DNA from 3 places in the Thauera sp. JM12B12 genome. Region 2 is predicted to be linked to each of the others. Evidence: predicted binding sites of a transcription regulator. Region 2 holds the regulator's gene; each other region holds the start of a gene.
What was found. The regulator HrcA, encoded in region 2, represses chaperone genes, less so after heat shock. The targets are predictions, from matches to a motif close to TNTTAGCACTCNNNGNCNNNGAGTGCTAANA.
Positions count from the first base shown of each region.

Region 1 (2,261 bases), 490 kb from region 2:
CGTTTCGATCGCGCACGGTGATGAACAGGCGGTAGGCGCCCGCCGCCGGGGGCGCCAGGAAGCGCACCGTCGCCGCATCGGCTTGCAGCACGCGGACGTCGATGCGCGGCGGGGGCGTCTCGGCGTCGCCGCCCTTGCGCAGGTCGGTGGCTTCGGCACGGACCGTCCACTCGGTGGCGAGGGCGCTGCCGTCGTGCGCGACGGCGTCCACACCGGCGGAGACCTCCGCGCCGGGGGCGAATTCGTCCGCGCCGATGCCGATGCCGCGGATCACCGGCGCGGGCTTCGCCACCGGGCGCCCCCACGCGGCGGCGAGGGCGTCGGTCATCGCAGTCTGGCTGCCGTCGGCGAGGAGCAGGCCATGCCAGGTCGCGGTCTGCTCCTGCTTGGCGCCCCACAGGAAGGGGAAGGCGCCGCGGATCTGCGGCTGGTCCTCGAGGAAGGCGAGCGCCGAGGTGAAGAAGCGCGCCTTCTCGGTGCTGGTGAGCTCCACCGGCGCGCCCCAGGGTTTGCGGCCGGCCTGCCACTGGCCGAGCGGACCGAGCTCGGCGATCACCACCGGCTTGGTGATGCGCGCCTCGCGCAGCCGCTGCGGCAGGTCGAAGACCGCGCCGGCATAGACGTTGATGCCGAGCAGGTCGACGTTGGGGCAGCAGCCGGCGAGCGCGCGGAAGGCGTCCATGCCCGTGTCGGCGACCACCATCAGGGTCGGGCGCGCGGGGTCGAGGCGCTTCACCAGGCCGGCGAGGCGGTCGATCTCGCGCCACAGCGGCAGCGGGTCGGCGACACCGGTCTCGACCTCGTTGCCCACGCCCCAGGCGAGCAGGGCGGGGTGATCGCGGTGGCGCGCAACGGCGGCGAGCAGCGTCTGCTCCTGGGCACGCACCGCCTGTTCGTCGGCGTAGTCGAAGCCATGGCGCGGGTGCTCGACCCACAGCCCCATTACCACCTTCATGCCGAGGCGCCCGGCCTCGTCGAGCACCCAGGCGTCGGCTTCGCGATACACGCGCACGACCTTGGCGCCGGCGGCTGCCAGGCGTTCGAGCGCGGCGCGGTCGCCCTCGAAAGCGGCGCCCCGCCATTGTTCGGGGGCGGTTGCGGCGCGGACCGGGAGGCCGGGGCAGAGCAGGCAGAAGCAGAAAAAAAGTATGAGTGTGCGCACTTGAAATCCCCGGACCCCGTCCCTATTATTAGCACTCGTTGGCAGTGAGTGCTAACAGGCTTCGCGCGGAGGCCAGCCCCCCGCCGAAGCCCACTGCGAATTTGCTGCGCGGGCTCGTCCCGCAATTCAATCAACCCGACCAGTTGAAACTCATTAGGAGAGAAATCGATGAAGATTCGTCCCCTGCACGATCGCGTGATCGTCAAGCGTCTGGAAGCCGAGCGCAAGACCGCCAGCGGCATCGTGATCCCGGACAGCGCCGGCGAGAAGCCCGATCAGGGCGAGGTGCTGGCCGTCGGCAACGGCAAGATCCTGGACGACGGCAAGGTGCGTCCGATGGCCGTCAAGGTGGGCGACAAGGTCCTGTTCGGCAAGTATGCCGGCCAGACCGTGAAGGTCGAAGGCGAAGAGCTCCTCGTGATGCGCGAGGAAGACATCATGGGCGTGGTCGAGGCCTGAGCCTCCCCCGGTCCCGCACAACGCTAATCGCAACATATCCCGGAGTTTTGAAGAATGGCAGCTAAAGAAGTCAAGTTTGGTGATTCCGCCCGCGAGCGCATGGTCGCCGGTGTCAACATCCTCGCCAACGCGGTCAAGGTGACCCTGGGCCCGAAGGGCCGCAACGTGGTGCTCGAGCGCTCGTTCGGCGCCCCCACCGTGACCAAGGACGGCGTCTCGGTCGCCAAGGAAATCGAGCTGAAGGACAAGTTCGAGAACATGGGCGCGCAGATGGTCAAGGAAGTCGCCTCCAAGACCTCGGACATCGCCGGTGACGGCACCACCACCGCCACCGTGCTGGCTCAGTCGATCGTGCGCGAAGGCATGAAGTTCGTCGCCGCCGGCATGAACCCGATGGACCTCAAGCGCGGTATCGACAAGGCCGTCATCGCCACCATCGAAGAGCTGAAGAAGCTGTCGAAGCCTTGCTCGACCAACAAGGAAATCGCCCAGGTCGGTTCGATCTCGGCCAACTCGGACAGCGACATCGGCGAGATCATCGCCCGTGCGATGGACAAGGTCGGCAAGGAAGGCGTGATCACCGTCGAAGACGGCAAGTCGCTGCAGAACGAACTCGACGTCGTCGAGGGCATGCAGTTCG
Region 1 is NZ_CP154859.1:1,187,525-1,189,785, forward strand. Features, by position in the region: gene AAG895_RS05280 (glycoside hydrolase family 2 TIM barrel-domain containing protein) at 1-1,129, opposite strand, end outside; gene groES (co-chaperone GroES) at 1,331-1,621, shown strand; gene groL (chaperonin GroEL) at 1,676-2,261, shown strand, end outside.
Region 1: groES (co-chaperone GroES) is a predicted target of HrcA. The motif match lies at 1,189-1,219, and genes of this name have one in related genera.

Region 2 (2,261 bases):
GGTCTGGCGCGCGGTATGTACCTTGAGCGGGGAGCCCTCGTCCATCCACACGCTGGCGTACTTCTTCGCCGACGCAGCCGGGCGAGTGTTGAGGATGATGCCGTTGAGAATCGGCCACCAGACGAGGCGCGGGATCTCCACCACCCGCGGGTCGGAAAGGAATTGCTTGAGATACGGGCGCAGCGCGGCCGCGGTCGGGGCTTCGGGGGTGCCGAGATTCACCAGCAGCACGCCGGTGCGTTGGGGGCTGCCGTGCTTGAACGGCGGTTCGGGCCAGTAGCGGGGCATCGGAATCCTTGTGCGGGGCAGGGCGCCGGGCCGCTGCCGTCAGTGCTTGGAGGAAAGGGCGTTCGAGAGCAGGCGGGCGGTGATGTCGACGATCGGTATCACGCGGTCGTAGGCCATGCGGGTGGGGCCGATGACGCCGAGCGAGCCGACGATCTGTCCGTCTACCTCGTAAGGCGCGGTGATCACGCTGCACCCGTCGAGCGGGGCGAGGCCGGATTCGCCGCCGATGAAGATCTGCACGCCTTCTGCCCTGTTCGAGAGGTCGAGCAGCTGCATCAGCCCGGTGCGCTGCTCGAAGAGCTTGAACAGCTCGCGCAGGCGGGACATGTTCGACGACAGATCCTCGACGTCCAGCAGGTTGGTCTCGCCGGAGATGACGTAGCGGGTTGCGGTCTCTTCCGCGGCCTGCGCGCCGGCGTCGACGGTCGCCGTCATCAGCTCGGTCATGTCGCTGCGCAGCTGGCGCAGCTCTTCGGTGAGGCGGCGGCGGATCTCGTCGAAGGACAGGCCGGCGAAGTGCTCGTTGAGGTATGTGGCAGCGCCGTTGAGTTCGCTCACCGAGTAGGCGCGGCGGGTGAGCAGGATGCGGTTCTGCACGTCGCCGGCGGTGGTGACGATGATGAGTAGAATGCGGTTCTCGGCCAGGCTGATGAATTCGAACTGGCGGATGCGCACGGCGTCCTTGCGCGGGGCGACGACCACCCCGGCGAATTGCGTCAGCTCCGACAGCAGCTGTGACGCGGAACTGATCAGGCGTTGCGGCTGGTCCGGCATGAGCTGGCCCTGCAGCGCCCGCACCCGCGCATTCTCCATCGGCTGCACGGTGAGCAGGGAATCGACGAAGAAGCGATAGCCGCGTGCGGTTGGGATGCGCCCGGCGGAAGTGTGCGGGCTGGCGATGAAACCCATCTCCTCGAGATCGCTCATCACGTTGCGCACCGTGGCCGGCGACAGTTCGAGTCCGGAATAGCGCGAAAGGGCGCGCGAACCGACCGGCTGACCATCCGCGATATAGCGTTCGATCAGGGTCTTGAGCAGGATCTGGGAGCGGGCGTCGAGCGAATTCATGGCAGGCGGGAATATAGCCCGGATTGTATGGAAGCGCGGCCGCAGTGGCCACCGCCAGCGGCCGACCGGGTACGCCAAGCGGTCGGGCGGTTGTGGTTTAATCGGCACCCATGAGCACGAAATTCCGAACGATTGCCCTCATCGGCAAATACCAGAGCCCGGACGTCGCCGAGTCGGTGCTGTCGATTGCGCGCGAGCTGCGCGAGCGCGGACTGTCGGTGTTGATCGAGCAGGGTACGGCGAGTTCCATCGGTGGCGGGCACGACTACCCGGTCGCGAGCTACGAGCACATCGGTGCCGAGGCCGACCTCGCGGTGGTGATCGGCGGCGACGGCAGCATGCTGCACACGGCGCGCCGGCTGGTGGAGCACGGCGTGCCCCTGGTGGGGGTCAACCTCGGTCGCCTCGGTTTCCTCACCGACATCTCGCGCAGCGAGGCGGGCGCCCGCCTGGGCGAACTGCTCGACGGCGCGTTCACCGAAGAGCACCGCTTCATGCTCGATGCCGAGGTCCTGCGCGGTGGCGAGCGCGTGTTCCACACGCTCGCTCTCAACGACGTAGTGGTGAACAAGGGTGACCTCGGACGCATGATCGAGTTCGAGCTGCTGATCGATGGCGAATTCGTCTACACCCAGCGCTCGGACGGCATGATCGTGTCGACGCCGACCGGATCCACCGCCTATGCGCTGTCGGCGAACGGACCGATCCTCCATCCGAGCGTCGGCGGGATCGCTCTGGTCCCCTTGTGTCCGCACGCGCTCACCGCGCGCCCGATCACGCTGCCAGACTCATGCGCCATCGACATCATCCTGCTGCCGCCGCAGGACGCGCGCGTTCATTTCGACGGACAGACGCGTTTCGACCTGCGCGCGGGCGATTGCGTGCGGCTCAAGCGCTCGCCGCGT
Region 2 is NZ_CP154859.1:1,677,077-1,679,337, forward strand. Features, by position in the region: gene hemH (ferrochelatase) at 1-288, opposite strand, end outside; gene hrcA (heat-inducible transcriptional repressor HrcA) at 328-1,356, opposite strand; gene AAG895_RS07520 (NAD kinase) at 1,467-2,261, shown strand, end outside.

Region 3 (2,261 bases), 1.8 Mb from region 2:
GCGTGCTGTTCGCGCTCAATTCGGCCGAACTCCAGCCCGAGGGCAGGCAGGTGCTGCAGAGCCTGGCGCCGCCTCTGGCCGCCTATCTCGCCACCCGCGACGAGCTGCTGATGGTGAGCGGCTTCACCGACGACCGTCCCGTGCTCGACACCAACCGGCGCTTCGCCGACAACTGGGATCTCTCGGCGCAACGCGCGCTGACCGTGACACGGGCGCTGATCGAGGAGGGCGTGCCGTCGACGGCAGTGTTCGCCGCGGCCTTCGGGTCCGAGCAGCCGGTGGCCTCCAACGACGACGCAGAAGGTCGCGCGCGCAACCGGCGGGTGGAGATGGCGCCGGTGCCGAGGTCGGCGCAGACGGTCGCGAGGCAGGATGGCTGAGGTCCAGGCGCCCACCGCGTCCCCGCCCGGCGGGAGGGCCGCCGAGGCACTGCGCGCGCACCTGGAGGCGCGCGTCGAGGACATGCGCGTGCGCGGTGCGGCGCGCTTCGACCCCGTGGGCTGGCGGGTGATCGAGGCCATGATGCGGCGGCTGGATGTCTTCGCCGGGCCTGCGCGCGTGGCCCTGGTGCGCAGGATCGAGCGCCGCCTGGCGGGTCTGCGCGTGGACGTCGAGCATGCGGGGGGCACGAACCCGTTGCCGGCGCGGCGCCGGCCGCTTGCCGAGCTGCTCGAACATGTGGCGCGCCAGGCCGGCGTCGCCGACCCGGACGGCGGCCTCGCGGGGACGGAGGCGCAAGCCGCGGCCGAGCTCAAGTCGGTGCGCCAGTTCCGCAGCACCTGGTCGCGGCTGAGCCTCGAGCAGCAGCTGGCGCGCGCGCGCGCCGCGGCGCCGGACAACGCGGGCCCGCTCAACTCGCACCACCTCGCCCTGCAGGCGCTGATCCGCATGGGCGACATTGCGCCGCAGTACCTCGAGGGCTTCATCGCCCAGGTCGATGCGCTCCTTTGGCTCCAGCAGGCCGACGCCACGCGCGGGGCGGCCCAGCGGACCGCGGTGCGAAAAGGCGAGGCCCGGACATCGGGTGGTCGCGGCGGCCGCGCGCGCAAACCGTCGGCCCCGGGCGGGGGCTGAAGCCGCGCGGCGGGCGAGGCCTTGCAAGGGCGGAAATCCAGCCCACCGCGCGCGGATCGCGGTGCAGCAACTGCGCTAGAATGACGCGGTTTTGCCTTTTTGGATAACGCTATCCATTAGCGTGTGCTAATATTTCGCCGGGAGTCCCTGATGAATTTCGAGAAAGCGCGCTTCAACATGGTCGAGCAGCAGATCCGCCCCTGGGAGGTGCTGGATCAGGACGTGCTCGACCTCCTGATGACGGTCAAGCGCGAGGAATTCGTGCCCGCCGCATATCGCGATCTGGCCTTTACCGAGGTGGAGATCCCGATCGGCTGCGGTCAGGTCATGCTCAAGCCGGTGATCGAGGGCAAGGTGCTGCAGGCGCTGCGCCTGGCGAAGTCCGATTCGGTGCTCGAGATCGGCACCGGGTCCGGCTACTTCGCCGCGCTGCTGGCTGCGCGCACCGAGTGGGTGCGCACGCTCGAGATCGAGCCCGAGCTGGTGAAGCTGGCGAGCGCCAACCTCGCCCGCAACGGCGTCGAGAACGTGGTCGTGGTGCAGGGCGACGGCGTCGGTGGCTGGGCCGAGCGTGCGCCCTACGACGTCATCGTCGTGTCGGGTGCGCTGCCCTTCGTGCCGCAGGCGCTGCTCGAGCAGCTCAAGGTCGGTGGCCGCCTGTTCGCCTTCGTCGGCGAGGCGCCGGTCATGAAGGCGCGGCTGATCACCTGCGAGAGCGAAGGCCGCTTCCGCACCGAGGACATCTTCGAGACCGTGGTGCCGATGCTCAAGAACGCGCCGCAGCGCGACAGCTTCAGCTTCTGAGACGGCCATGCATCAGATCAGTCCGACTCAGCTCGCCCGCCGCCTCGAAGACGCGCAGCAGCCAGCGCCGCTGCTGCTCGACGTGCGCGAACCCTGGGAGCTGGAGATCTGCCGCATCGAAGGTTCGGTGGCGATGCCGATGGGCAGCGTGCCGGCGCGCTTCGCCGAACTCGACCGTGACCGCGAGACCGTGGTGATCTGCCATCACGGCGGGCGCAGCGCGCAAGTGTGCATGTTCCTCGAACGCCAGGGTTTCTCCAACGTCATCAACCTGGCGGGCGGCGTCGCCGGCTGGGCGGCGCAGGTCGACCCGGGGATGGCGCAGTACTGAGCCGGCGGCGTCCCTCAACAGCGGAGAACACGATGAAGCGAATCCTGGCAGT
Region 3 is NZ_CP154859.1:3,442,225-3,444,485, reverse strand. Features, by position in the region: gene AAG895_RS15645 (OmpA family protein) at 1-380, shown strand, start outside; gene AAG895_RS15640 (DUF2894 domain-containing protein) at 373-1,074, shown strand; gene AAG895_RS15635 (protein-L-isoaspartate O-methyltransferase) at 1,225-1,878, shown strand; gene AAG895_RS15630 (rhodanese-like domain-containing protein) at 1,886-2,209, shown strand; gene AAG895_RS15625 (TolC family outer membrane protein) at 2,242-2,261, shown strand, end outside.
Region 3: AAG895_RS15635 (protein-L-isoaspartate O-methyltransferase) is a predicted target of HrcA. The motif match lies at 1,176-1,206, and genes of this name have one in related genera.